One region of the Pseudomonas sp. S2_C03 genome, then DNA from elsewhere that is predicted to be linked to it. Evidence: predicted binding sites of a transcription regulator. Region 1 holds the regulator's gene; each other region holds the start of a gene.
What was found. Region 1 encodes FliA, which starts transcription of late flagellar genes. Its sites were predicted from a motif close to CTAAAGTTTNNNNNNNNNNNGCCGNTAA; they were not measured.
Positions count from the first base shown of each region.

Region 2: AB4N64_RS25745 (methyl-accepting chemotaxis protein) is a predicted target of FliA. The motif match lies at 1,912-1,939, and genes of this name have one in related genera.
Region 3: AB4N64_RS07380 (methyl-accepting chemotaxis protein) is a predicted target of FliA. The motif match lies at 1,959-1,986, and genes of this name have one in related genera.

Region 1 covers NZ_CP162766.1:3,787,536-3,791,918, forward strand. Annotated here, with positions in the region: gene AB4N64_RS17475 (chemotaxis protein CheA) at 1-75, opposite strand, end outside; gene AB4N64_RS17480 (protein phosphatase CheZ) at 113-901, opposite strand; gene AB4N64_RS17485 (chemotaxis response regulator CheY) at 924-1,295, opposite strand; gene fliA (RNA polymerase sigma factor FliA) at 1,463-2,203, opposite strand; gene fleN (flagellar synthesis regulator FleN) at 2,200-3,030, opposite strand; gene flhF (flagellar biosynthesis protein FlhF) at 3,141-4,383, opposite strand, start outside.
Region 2 covers NZ_CP162766.1:5,597,062-5,601,444, forward strand. Annotated here, with positions in the region: gene AB4N64_RS25735 (NorM family multidrug efflux MATE transporter) at 1-782, opposite strand, end outside; gene AB4N64_RS25740 (LysR substrate-binding domain-containing protein) at 941-1,861, shown strand; gene AB4N64_RS25745 (methyl-accepting chemotaxis protein) at 2,040-4,016, shown strand; gene AB4N64_RS25750 (YifB family Mg chelatase-like AAA ATPase) at 4,128-4,383, opposite strand, start outside.
Region 3 covers NZ_CP162766.1:1,615,612-1,619,994, reverse strand. Annotated here, with positions in the region: gene AB4N64_RS07395 (hypothetical protein) at 1-409, opposite strand, end outside; gene AB4N64_RS07390 (DUF1294 domain-containing protein) at 557-991, opposite strand; gene AB4N64_RS07385 (undecaprenyl-diphosphate phosphatase) at 991-1,818, opposite strand; gene AB4N64_RS07380 (methyl-accepting chemotaxis protein) at 2,108-3,742, shown strand; gene pnuC (nicotinamide riboside transporter PnuC) at 3,863-4,383, shown strand, end outside.

The DNA of each region.
Region 1 (4,383 bases):
GGACAGTTGCTCTAGAATCTCGCCGGCCTCAACCAGGAAATCCTGAAGGATCTCTTCATCGGCGCCGAAGCTCATTAATGGTGTGCTCCTAACAGAACAGGTCTAATAAAACCTAAAATCCAAGGCTGGATAGCAAATCGTCCACATCGTCCTGACCGGACACAACGTCTTCTCTTTTATCGGCATGAATCTGCGGACCTTCACCCTGAGAGAGATGTTTTTGTGGATCTTTTTCTGCAAGCATCGCTTCCCGGTCATGTTCGATGCCCGCAAAGCGGTCCACCTGACTGGCCATGAGCACAAGTTTGAGCAGATTGGTTTCAACGTCCGTGACCAATTGCGTCACACGCTTGATCACCTGACCGGTGAGATCCTGGTAATCCTGCGCGAGCAGAATGTCGTTGAGGTTGCTCGATACCGCCCGGTTGTCCTTGCTGCTGCGAGCCAGGAAACCGTCGACACGCCGCGCCAGTTCGCGAAACTCTTCGGCCCCGACTTCGCGGCGCATGAAACGCCCCCAGTCCGTGCTCAATGCCTGGGCTTCATCGCCAAGGCTGTTGACCAGAGGCGTTGAGCTTTCGACCAGATCCATGGTGCGGTTCGCAGCGGCCTCGGTCAGCTTGACAACATACCCCAGGCGCTCGGTGGCATCCGTGATCTGGGACACTTCCTCGGCTTGCGGCATGTGCGGATCAATCTGGAAATTGACGATCGCGCTATGCAATTCGCGGGTGAGCTTGCCCACTTCCTGATACAGGCCGCGGTCACGGGTCTGATTGAGCTCATGGATCAGTTGTACCGCGTCACCGAACTTGCCTTTTTCAAGGCTTTCGACCAATTCGACCGCGTGTTTTTTCAGGGTCGACTCGAACTCGCCCTGTGAAGATTCTTTGTGGTCCATAGCTCCCCCGTGGCGCGGTGACTCAACCGATGCGTTCGAAAATCTTCTCGATTTTTTCTTTCAACGCCTGGGCCGTGAAGGGTTTGACGACATAACCGTTTACACCGGCCTGGGCAGCTTCGATGATCTGCTCGCGCTTGGCTTCTGCAGTGACCATCAATACCGGCAGGTGCTTGAGTTTTTCGTCGGCGCGCACGTGGCGCAGCAGATCGATACCGGTCATGCCAGGCATGTTCCAGTCGGTTACCAGAAAGTCGATGCTTCCGCTGTTGAGAACCGGAATGGCGGTGATGCCATCGTCAGCCTCAACCGTGTTGGTGAACCCAAGGTCACGCAACAGGTTCTTGATGATCCGCCGCATCGTTGAAAAGTCATCAACGATGAGGATTTTCATGTTCTTGTCCAATTCGACCTCCAAGCAGTCTTAAACGCGCCCAGCACCTGGACGCGCCATTTCAATCAATTCGGCAGAGCACTCAATGACTGTCTGGAGCACAACAGATCGAGACCGGCACGGTTCAACCCCGCACCAGCCACGTTCGCAGTGTCCCCACACTGCCTTCAGCGCGCTCGCCACTCCCCCAAACGCCCCCGCAAACGGGCCGCGCACTGGCTGTGTAACTGGCTGACCCGAGATTCGCTGACCCCCAGGACCTCACCGATTTCCTTGAGATTCAACTCTTCGTCGTAGTACAGCGCCAACACCAGTCGCTCGCGCTCCGGCAAATTGGCAATCGCGTCCGCCAGCGCCGCCTGGAAGCGTTCGTCTTCCAGATCGCGTGACGGCTCGAGATGAGCACTCGCGCCATCCTCATGCAGCCCTTCGTGTTCGCCGTCCTGCAAAAGATCGTCGAAACTGAATAACCGGCTGCCCAGGGTGTCGTTCAAAATCCCGTAATAATCATCGAGACTCAATTGGAGTTCGGCCGCAACTTCGTGATCTTTAGCGTCACGGCCGGTTTTAGCTTCAATCGAGCGAATTGCGTCGCTGACCATGCGGGTATTGCGGTGAACCGAGCGTGGCGCCCAATCCCCTTTGCGCACTTCATCAAGCATGGCGCCACGGATTCGAATGCCCGCGTACGTCTCGAAACTGGCGCCTTTGCTGGCGTCGTATTTGGTGGACACTTCCAGCAGGCCGATCATCCCGGCCTGGATCAGGTCTTCGACCTGAACACTGGCCGGCAGGCGCGCCAACAAGTGATACGCAATGCGTTTGACCAGTGGCGCGTAACGCTCGATCAGCTCGTACTGCGCGTAACGCGCCGATTTCTTGTAGAGGTTGTAACCGCTGGCGGTCATAGCACGGGTCCTGCCGTTTGTTGCACGAGGCGCTCGACGAAAAACTCCAGGTGCCCGCGCGGGTTGGCGGGCAGTGGCCAGGTATCGACCTTCTGTGCAATGGCCTTGAAAGCCAGCGAGCACTTGGAACGCGGGAAAGCTTCATAAACAGCGCGCTGCTTCTGGACGGCCTTGCGTACGCTTTCGTCGTAGGGCACCGCGCCGACGTATTGTAGGGCGACGTCAAGGAAACGATCCGTGACCTTTGTCAACTTGGCGAACAGGTTGCGCCCTTCCTGAGGGCTCTGGGCCATGTTGGCCAGGACGCGGAAACGGTTCATGCCGTAATCACGGTTGAGCAGCTTGATCAGAGCGTAAGCGTCAGTGATGGACGTTGGCTCGTCGCAGACCACCAGGAGGACTTCCTGGGCGGCGCGGACAAAACTGACTACCGAGTCACCAATACCCGCAGCGGTATCGATCACCAGCACATCGAGGTTGTCGCCGATATCGCTGAACGCCTGAATCAGGCCGGCATGCTGGGCCGGGCTCAGGTGCACCATGCTCTGTGTGCCGGAGGCGGCGGGAACGATGCGGATGCCGCCGGGGCCTTGCAACAATACGTCACGCAGCTCGCAGCGGCCCTCGATCACGTCGGCCAGGGTGCGTTTGGGTGTCAGGCCCAGCAGAACGTCGACGTTCGCCAGCCCCAGATCGGCGTCCAGCAGCATGACCCGCCGGCCTAGCTCCGCTAGAGCCAGGGACAAGTTCACTGACACGTTAGTCTTGCCGACGCCACCCTTGCCGCCGGTCACCGCGATCACCTGTACGGGATGCATGCTGCCCATGTTATTTCTTTACCTTGTCTTGCATAGACGGAGGCCACATGACTGGCTGCGCGTTCGCAACTGGAACAATGCCTGGCAGACCATCGATGTAGGTACAAAAACTGTTCACCTCAGCCAACCTGCTTGGTCGGACTGTGGTAGATGTCAGCGAACATGTCAGCCATGGCTTCTTCGCTGGGTTCTTCCTGCATTTGCACGCTGACGGCGCGACTGACCAACTGATGACGGCGCGGCAAATGCAAGTCATCCGGAATACGTGGTCCATCGGTGAGGTAAGCCACCGGCAATTCATGACTGATTGCCAGGCTCAACACCTCGCCCAAACTAGCCGTTTCATCCAGTTTAGTCAGGATGCAGCCTGCCAGCCCGCAGCGCTTGTAACTATGATAAGCGGCCGTTAGAACCTGCTTCTGGCTGGTGGTTGCGAGCACCAGGTAATTTTTTGCCCGGATGCCACGACCGGCCAGGCTTTCAAGCTGCATGCGCAGCGCTGGATCGCTGGCCTGGAGGCCGGCGGTATCGATCAACACCACGCGCTTGCGCAGCAACGGATCCAGTGCCTGAACCAGGGACTGGCCCGGATCGACGTGGGTTACCGAGACGTTGAGAATGCGCCCCAGGGTCTTGAGTTGCTCCTGGGCACCGATGCGGTAGCTGTCCATGCTCACCAGGGCAATGCTCTGCGCGCCGTACTTGAGCACGTAGCGGGCCGCCAGTTTGGCCAGGGTGGTGGTCTTGCCCATGCCGGCCGGACCGACCATGGCAATCACGCCTCCTTCTTCCAGTGGCTCGACTTCCGGCGTGCTGATCATCCGCGCCAGGTGCGCCAGCAACATGCGCCAGGCCTGCCGAGGCTCCTCAACGCCAGAGATCATTTCCAGCAGGTCGCGCGACAACGGGCCGGACAAACCAATACGCTGCAGACGACGCCACAGGTTGGCCTGGGCCGGCGCATTACCCTGCAGTTGGCTCCACGCCAGCGAGCCCAGTTGTACTTCCATCAGTTCGCGCAGGCTGTTGAGCTCGAAACGCATCGAATCGAGCATCCGTGGATCGACGCCGGCCGGTGCAGCGGGCGCAGGCGCAGGTGCGGCACGGCGTGGCTCGCTGTACGTCGGCTCGATCAGCGGCTCGGCAGCGGTCAACGGCAAGCCGGCGAACAACTGGCGATTGGTCGACTTGTCGCTCTCGCCTTCGCTGCGCAGGCTCAGTTCGGCCTGAGCGGTGACGATCCGCGATTGGGTCTTGCGCAGCTCATCCTCGAGTTCCATGTTGGGAACACGCGGGGCCAGTGCCGACAGTTTGTAATCCAGGGCCGCCGTCAGCTCGACACCGCCGGCGATCCGGCGATTA
Region 2 (4,383 bases), 1.8 Mb from region 1:
AACGCCGCGAACGCAAACAGCCCGACCTCCACCGCGTAAGTGCCGCCAATCGGCAGACCCAGGCGCCACATCTCTTTGAGGTACTGACGGTTGGGTCGCGACAGTCCCTGGCGCAATGGATAGGCATCGTAGGCCGGGTGCCGCCGGATATGCCACGCCAACGCCAAAGCCATCAGGTTGGCAACAATCGCCGTGACCAGGCCAATACCCACCAGGCCCATTTTCGGCAGACCAAACATTCCTGTGATCAACGCGTAGTTGAGCACGAAGTTGGCAACGGTGCCGGCAAGGCTGATGACCATCACCGGCGTCGCGCGGCCAATGGCGCTGGTGAAGCCGCGAAGGGCCATGAAGCTAAGGTAGCCGGGCAGGGCGAAAGGCAGGATCAACAGAAACTGCCCGGCCAGTTGCACGTTGGTCTCGGTCTGGCCGAACAGGATCAGAACGGGTTTGAGGTTCCATAGCAGTAACCCAGCCACCAGCGCCATCAGCCAGGCCAGCCACAAACCGGCCTGGGTCAGCCGCGCCGCGCCGACGATATCGCCAGCGCCGTGACGGATCGACACCAGTGTGCCCACCGCTGCAATCACGCCGATGCAAAAAATCGAAACAAATGAATAGGTGGCCGCACCGAGTCCGCCACCCGCCAACGCCTCGGGACTGATACGCGCCATCATCAGGGTGTCGGTGAGCACCATCAGCATGTGCGCCAGCTGCGAGGCAATCAACGGCCCCGCCAGCCGCAGGATGGCCCAGAGTTCTGAACGCACTGGATGTTTCATTGTTATCACGCCCGACAGTCAGGTAGTAGAGGAAAGGGTCGATTTTCGGCGCTTTGCGAGGTTTGCACAAAGGGATAAATAGGATGAGTAGCATGACTTAAACTCATCTTGGGATCTTTCTGATAAGTTTATGGGATTACGTTGTAGGAGCTTTACGCATGTCTCGTCGCCTTCCCCCGTTGTATGCCCTTCGTGCATTCGAAGCGGCGGCACGTCACAGTTCGTTTACCCGCGCCGCTGAAGAACTGTCGATCACGCAAAGTGCGGTCAGCCGACACATTCGTACTCTGGAAGAGCATTTTGCCTGCCGGTTGTTTCATCGTAGCGGTCGCCACCTGCAACTGACCGAGTCGGCGCGGTTGATCCTGCCGGGTATCCGCGAAGGTTTTACCGCGCTGGAGCGGGCCTGTCAGACCTTGCAGGCCGAAGATGACATCCTGCGCATGAAAGCTCCTTCCACCCTGACCATGCGCTGGTTGCTGGCGCGGCTCAGCCGCTTCCGCCACCTGCAACCGGGCAACGAGGTGCAACTGACCAGCGCGTGGATGGACATCGATTCGGTGGACTTCAACCATGAGCCCTTCGACTGCGCGGTGATACTGGGTAACGGGCAATTTCCACCCGATTGGGAAGCCAGGCTGTTGTTTGCCGAAGAACTGATCCCCGTGGGCGCGCCGAATCTTCTCAACGACCAGCCGTGGGATGTCGAGCGCCTGGCTCAGGCTGAACTGCTGCACCCGACGCCGGACCGGCGTGACTGGCGCAGTTGGCTGGACCGTATGGGGCTGTCCGATCAGGTGTCGCTCAAGGGCGGCCAGGTATTCGATACGCTGGAGCTGGGCATGATTGCCGCTGCCCGGGGTTACGGCGTGTCGATGGGCGACCTGCTGATGGTGGCTGAGGATGTGGCGCAGGGGCGACTGAGTTTGCCGTGGCCCACTGCCGTCGCCAGTGGTGAGAATTATTACCTCGTTTGGCCGAAAACCCGGCCGGGAGGTGAACGTTTGCGCAGGCTCGGCGACTTTCTGCAAAACGAGGTCCGAGCCATGAAAATGCCCGCCGTAGAGCGCTTGCGCTGAATCGTTAGAGCCTGCTCTACCACGGCCTTGCGCGGTATCCGAGATAACCACTCAAGTATTAGGTTTTTAGGCCGAAAGTATCATTGTGGAACCCTCGTGCAGGTTTCACGCAATTCCCATTATTAGAAAAATTGCTGGGCAGCCAATCAAGGAGGAGGGCGCCCGGCCAGGAGCAGTCATGTCTCAACCTCGTGCTCGAATTGCCTCACAGCTTGGCCTTGCGCTAGCTGTGATCCTGGCAATCGTTATCACCGGTAGTACCTTGTTCGCCCTGCGTTCGCTGGACACTGCCAACCTCGCCACACGCGAGGAACACCTGGCCAGCGAAGCCCGTTTGCTGGCCGATCAGTTGACTACTTTCCACAGCACGTTGCGTGAAAGTACCCAGCGCCTGGCGGGTCTGTTCGAGAAGCGCTTCGCGGGCGGCCTGAGCGTCCACCCGGATGAACAGTTCAACGTGGCAGGCACTCAGACGCCTGGCCTGCACCTGGGTAACGAAGTGCTCAACAACAACTTCAAGGAAGTGGACGAGTTCAAGCAGATGACCGCCGGCGTGGCCACGGTCTTCGTGCGCAACGGTGAGGATTTCATTCGCGTCAGCACCAACGTCACGAAGCAGGACGGTACCCGTGCCATCGGCACCATCCTCGATCATGCCAACCCGGCTTACGCTCGCTTGATGTCGGGGCAGAGCTTTGTTGGCCGCTCCCTGTTGTTTGAGCGTTACTACATGTCGCAATACACACCGGTGCGCGACAGCACCGGGAAGGTGATTGCCGTGCTGTACGTGGGTTTTGACTACACCGACGCGCAGAACGCCCAGTTTGCCAACCTCAAGCGCTTCCGTATTGGCCAGACCGGATCGCTGGCGCTTCTCGACGAGAAAAACAATTGGCTGGTGCCGATTGCCGGCGTGCAAGCCCTGGACAAAGCCGCCCCGGCCATCGTCAATCTGGCGAAGACGCCAAGCGATGGCGGTTTCTGGAGTGACACTTCGGAAGACTTCTACAGCGTCGCGGTGCCTTTCGAGGACGGTCCATGGTCGGTTGTCGCCAGCATGCCGCAGGAGGAAATCAGCGCGGTGACCTGGAGCGTCGGTATTCAGCTGGCTATTGGTAGTTTGCTGGCGATGCTGATTGCCGTGGGTTCGGCAGTCTGGCTGCTGCGCAGTAAACTTGCGCCACTGAGCGATCTGGTACGTCAGGCTGAAGCCCTGGGTGCCGGTGACCTGAGCGTTCGTCTGAATGTGTCGAGCAATGACGAAATAGGTCAACTGGCCCGTGCGTTCAACCAGATGAGCCAGGCGCTGTCGACCATGGTCGAGCACATTCGCAAGTCCTCGCAAGAGGTCAACAGCCGTGCCCAGGCGTTGTCCGGCCTGTCCGGCGGTGCTTATGAAGGGATGGAGCAGCAGTCGGGCGAGATCACCAGCATGGCCGGTGCCGTAGAGGAGTTCAGTGCCACCTCGCTGAACATTGCCGACAACATGGGCAATACCCAACGACTGGCCCAGGAGAACGCCCAGCAAACCCAGATCGGTCGTACGTCCATGGACGAAGCGTCTTCTTCGCTGGAGCAGATTGCCGGTGCGTTGAACAGCACGGCGTCGGTGATCAATACCTTGGGGCAGCGCTCGCAGGAAATCGGCGGCATCGTCGGCACCATTACCTCCATTGCCGAGCAAACCAACCTTCTGGCGCTCAACGCAGCCATCGAAGCAGCCCGTGCCGGCGAGCAAGGACGCGGTTTTGCCGTGGTGGCGGATGAGGTGCGCAACCTGGCGTCCCGCACTCGTCAGGCAACCGACGAGATTTCCGGCATGATCCAGAGCATCCAGCAGGAAACGGGCAACGCCATCAGCACCATGGAGCAGGGCAACGTGCTGATGCAGGAAGGTCTTTCACGCAACGCCAACGTCGCCTCGGCACTGGCGCGGATTGACGAGCAAAGCCGCTCGGCCGGTCAACAGTTCGCCGCAATTACCACCGCGACCCAGGAACAGAGCAGCACAGCGACGTTGCTCAGCAGCAACCTGCAAAGCATTGCGCTGGCCAACAGCGAACAACGCGAAGTGGTGGCGAACCTGGCTGTCACGGCGAAGGAGCTGGAGAAACTGGCGGCGGATCTGCGCTCGGAGGTTGACCGGTTTCGTTGAGGTACGGCTGAAATAGCTATCGCGAGCAAGCCCGCTCCCACAGGGTCCGAAGTATGTAGATCTACTGGGGGAGCGAGCGTGCTCGCAATTGGGGGCGACTCAATCCAAGCCCTATTGAGTCGCCGGCCGATACTGCAACGCCTCGGCCAGATGTTCCCGCGTGATCTCCTCAACCTGCTCAAGGTCGGCCAATGTGCGCGCCACCTTGAGCAGCCGATGCGCTGAGCGCAGCGACAGGGTCAGTCGTTCGCAAGCCGTTTCCAGCCAGTGCTCGTCGGCTGTGGATAACCCGCAATGCCGCCGCAGCCCCGGCAAATCAAGAAAGGCATTCGCACACCCCTGGCGTTTCAGTTGCCGCCCCCGCGCC
Region 3 (4,383 bases), 2.2 Mb from region 1:
GCAGGTAGTCGCGGCTCTCGAACAAGGTGTCAATGGCGGTGATCAACTCTGAATCGGGTAAAGGGCTTACGGTATCGACAGGCTCCAATGCCTGCAGGATCGATTCGATACCGGCAACGACCGCAACATTGACGAATTCGTTGATCATCGAAACCACGTAATTCTCGAGGACAAGACCGGGGGTAATCGCAGATTGGACTTGTTCGAAGTGCAGGACAAACTGCCGCATACGATCTTCAACGACGACCAGATTATCAAGGATGGTTTCGTCGGCGATAAGACTTGAATTCGTACCATCGAGCAGTTTTGATCGCCGCCTGACATACGCGACTTTTTCGGCGGGAGAACTGCCGAGAAATCGGGCCAACTTATACATGGCACATTCGGTAGTCACGGTTTCAAGTCTCATCGCCAACCTCCAGACATTTAAGGTTGGCGAAAACTAGCACGGCGAAAACCGGTGTCATAACACGCAGTTGTAACCCTATTTGCCAGCAATAACCGTTAACAACATGTTTGCAAGCGAGGCTCGAACACTGACTATGCTTGAGCCCGATCAACGCATGAACGGGCCGACCCAATGCGTCTGCAAGAACAACTGATCGATCCAGAACACCTGGTGAAGCAGCACAATCACCCAAAACAGAATTTGAAACGAAACCTTGCGCGTTTTGTGTCGCAATACCTGCTGGGCGAGCAAGGCGCCAGGCCAGCCGCCGGCAAGTCCCACCGCATGCAGTATGTTTTCAGGGGTGCGCCTGCCCTCAGTGCGGGCCTTGTGCTTGTCGCGCCAGTAAAGGAAAAACGCAAGCACGCTGACGAGCCCATAGGCCGCCAGCGGTATGAACGAAACGCCTTGCACCCAGAAAGAGACAGAGCCAATGAGCGGCAGCGCGCACACCACCGCGAGCACCAGCAGTTTCAGCCGCAGATTTTGCACCGGGCCACCCGACGGGCGTTCGGGCGGACGGCGTGCGCGGCTGCCATTCATTACTTGGCCGCCGTCCAGTCGACCCAGCCAAACTGCCAGGTGGCCAGGATCAGCAGGCCAAACGCGATGCGGTACCAGGCAAACACGGCGTAACTGTGGCTGGCAATGAACTTGAGCAGGCCACGCACGGCGATCATCGCGAAGATGAACGCGGTGACGAAGCCCAGGGCGAACACCGGCAGGTCCGCCGGTTCGAACAGATGTCGGTACTTGAACCCCGAATACACCGCCGCCGCCACCATGGTGGGCATGGCCAGGAAAAAGGAGAACTCGGTGGCGGTCTTGCGCGACAGGCCGAACAGCAACCCACCGATGATGGTGGCGCCGGATCGCGAGGTTCCTGGAATCATCGCCAGACACTGGGCGAAGCCGACCTTCAGGGCGTCTTTCCAGGTGATTTCGTCGACCGTTTCAGCGTGCACGGCGTGGTCGCGCTTCTCCGCCCACAACATGATGACCCCGCCCACTACCAATGCCGCCGCGACGGTGATCGGGTTGAACAGGTAATGGTGGATCAGGTCGGAAAAGATCACCCCCAGCACCACGGCCGGCATGAAAGCGACCAGCAGGTTCAGCGTAAAGCGCTGGGCGCCGGGTTGCGTCGGCAGTCCCGTTACCACATCCAGAATCTTGCGGCGAAATTCCCACACCACCGCCAGGATCGCACCCAACTGAATGATGATGTTGAAGGCAATAGCCCGCTCGCCTCCGAAGTTCAACAGGTCGGCCACGATGATCTGGTGTCCGGTACTGGAAATCGGCAAAAACTCCGTCAGCCCTTCCACAACCCCAAGTATCAATGCCTGCAAGGCGGTCCAAAGATCCATCAATCCCCCAAGAAGCGATGCACGACGGCATGCCCCGATCGTATTTATTGCAAAACGTTGATTATGATCAGCGCGACGCAAGGTCGGCGCGCACAGAATCACGACGGAGTCGTAAAAAATCCGTGAAAAATCAACTTCAATTCAGGTTTTTGCGTTCAGGGCCGAAATCCTATCAGACAAGCCCCAATAACGCTGCCACGTTATTGGACTTGGGTCGGATATGCCCGTTCGACGAAGTGTGATGGGATTCTGCCGAATAAAAAAACAATAACACCGGAGTGACAGTGCTATGAACAGCTTGCGCAGTATGTCGATCAGCCGTCGTTTGTGGCTCATCTTGGTCGTAGCCGTCATGATGCTCTTGACGTTGGGTGTGTTGATGCTCAAGCAGATCCACGACGATCTCTATCACGCCAAGGCACAGAAAACCCAACACGTGGTGCAGACGGCCAGCGGCATTCTGACCTATTACCACGGCCTGGAGACCGCCGGCACCCTGACCCGCGAAGCGGCACAGAAGCAGGCATTGAGCGCCGTGCGCGGCCTGCGTTATGACGAGAATGAGTACTTCTGGATCAACGACCTGACGCCGGTGATGATCATGCACCCGGTCAACCAGAAGCTTGACGGCCAGAACCTCTCGGCCATTCGTGATCCGGACGGGTTCGCGGTGTTCAATGAAATGGTAGCCCTGGCCAAGGCCAAGGGCGGTGGTGCGATCGACTATCGCTGGCCAAAACCCGGCGCCAGCGATGCCGTGGAAAAAACCTCTTACGTCAAACTGTTTGAACCCTGGGGCTGGGTGATCGGCTCGGGCGTGTACATCGATGACCTGCAGGCAGAGTTCAAGGCCCAGGTGTGGAAAGCCTCCAGCGTCGGCCTGGTGATCGCCTTGATCATGGCATTGCTGGTGATCCTGATCGCCCGCAGCATTGTGCGTCCCTTGCAGGAAACCGTGAACGCAATGGCCAATATCGCCAGCGGCGAGAGCGATCTGACTCGTAGCCTCGATACCCATGGCCACGATGAAGTCACGCAACTGGCCCACCATTTCAACGCATTCACCGCCAAACTGCGTGGCGTGATCAGCCAGTTGCAGGTCTCGGCTGGCGCGCTCGGCCAATCGTCCAACGAGCTGGGCAACGATGCCGCCCAGGCGCAGCAGCGCAGCCAGCAACAATCCCAGCAGATGGAGCTGGTGGCCACAGCCATCAACGAAGTGACGTACGGCGTGCAGGATGTCGCCAAGAACGCCGAGCATGCGGCGAGCGAAATGCGCGATGCCGAGTCCCAGGCGCAGCAGGGTCAGGTGAACATCGACAGCAGCCTGGAACAGATCGACAAACTGTCCTCCACCATCGACCAGGCCGTGGAGGTCATCCGTACGCTGGCCACCGAAAGCACCCAGATCGGCAGCGTGCTGGAAGTGATCCGTTCGATTGCCGAACAAACCAACCTGCTGGCGCTCAACGCCGCCATCGAGGCCGCGCGAGCCGGTGAGCAGGGACGCGGGTTCGCCGTAGTGGCCGATGAAGTGCGCCTGCTGGCGCAGCGCACGCAAAAATCCACCGCCGAGATCCAGTCGATGATCGAGCGCCTGCAAAGCCATTCCGAGGCGGCGGTCAAGGTCATTGGCGACAGCAGCCGCGCGTCCCAGTTGACCATCGAACAGGCAGGCCTGGCGGGCGCCAGCCTCAACGCCATCGGCCAGGCTTTGCGCAACCTCAACGGCTTGAATACCTCCATTGCCAGCGCCACCCTGCAACAGGCGCATGTGGTCGAGGACATCAACCAGAACGTCACCCAGGCTGCAGGCTTGTCCCACAGCACGGCGCTGGCGGCGGAACAGTCGAGCGTGGCCAGTGTTCGCCTCAAGGACTTGAGCGAACAGTTGAACACCCTGCTCAGACAGTTCCGCGTCTAAACAGTCCCGTCGCAGCGGCCCGCTCTGCGCCGCTGCGACGAGACTGCGCGCTGGCCGGTTCTACTCGGGGGCGCCTGCCGGTACAATCCGCCCCCTCCTCTTTCTCCCCGAGGTTGTTCCATGTCCGGGCTTGAACTGTTCGCCGCCGCCCTCGGCGTGATCGCCGTGTGGCTGACGGTCAGGCAGAACCCGTGGTGCTGGCCCATCGGCCTGGTCATGGTGCTGGTCTACAGCTGGGTCTTCTTCGAGGTGAAGCTGTACTCGGACATGCTGCTTCAAGTGATCTACGCCGGGTTGCAGCTGTATGGCTGGTGGCAATGGACACGGGCGGGCCAGGACCATCGAGGCCGTGATGTCACCCGCCTGGGCACACAAGCCCTGGCCGGGGGCCTGGCGCTCGGCGCTATCGGCAGCCTGCTGTTGGGCGCAGCCATGGCACATTGGACAGACGCCGCCCAGCCATGGCTTGACGCCGCCCTCACCGCCTTCAGCCTGGTGGCACAGGTCTGGATGGCGCAAAAGCGCCTGCAATGCTGGCCCCTGTGGATCGTGCTGGATTGTGTTTTCGTGGGCCTGTTCATCTACAAGGGCATGGTCCTGACTGCTGCGCTATATGGCCTCTTTACCCTCCTGGCCGTTCA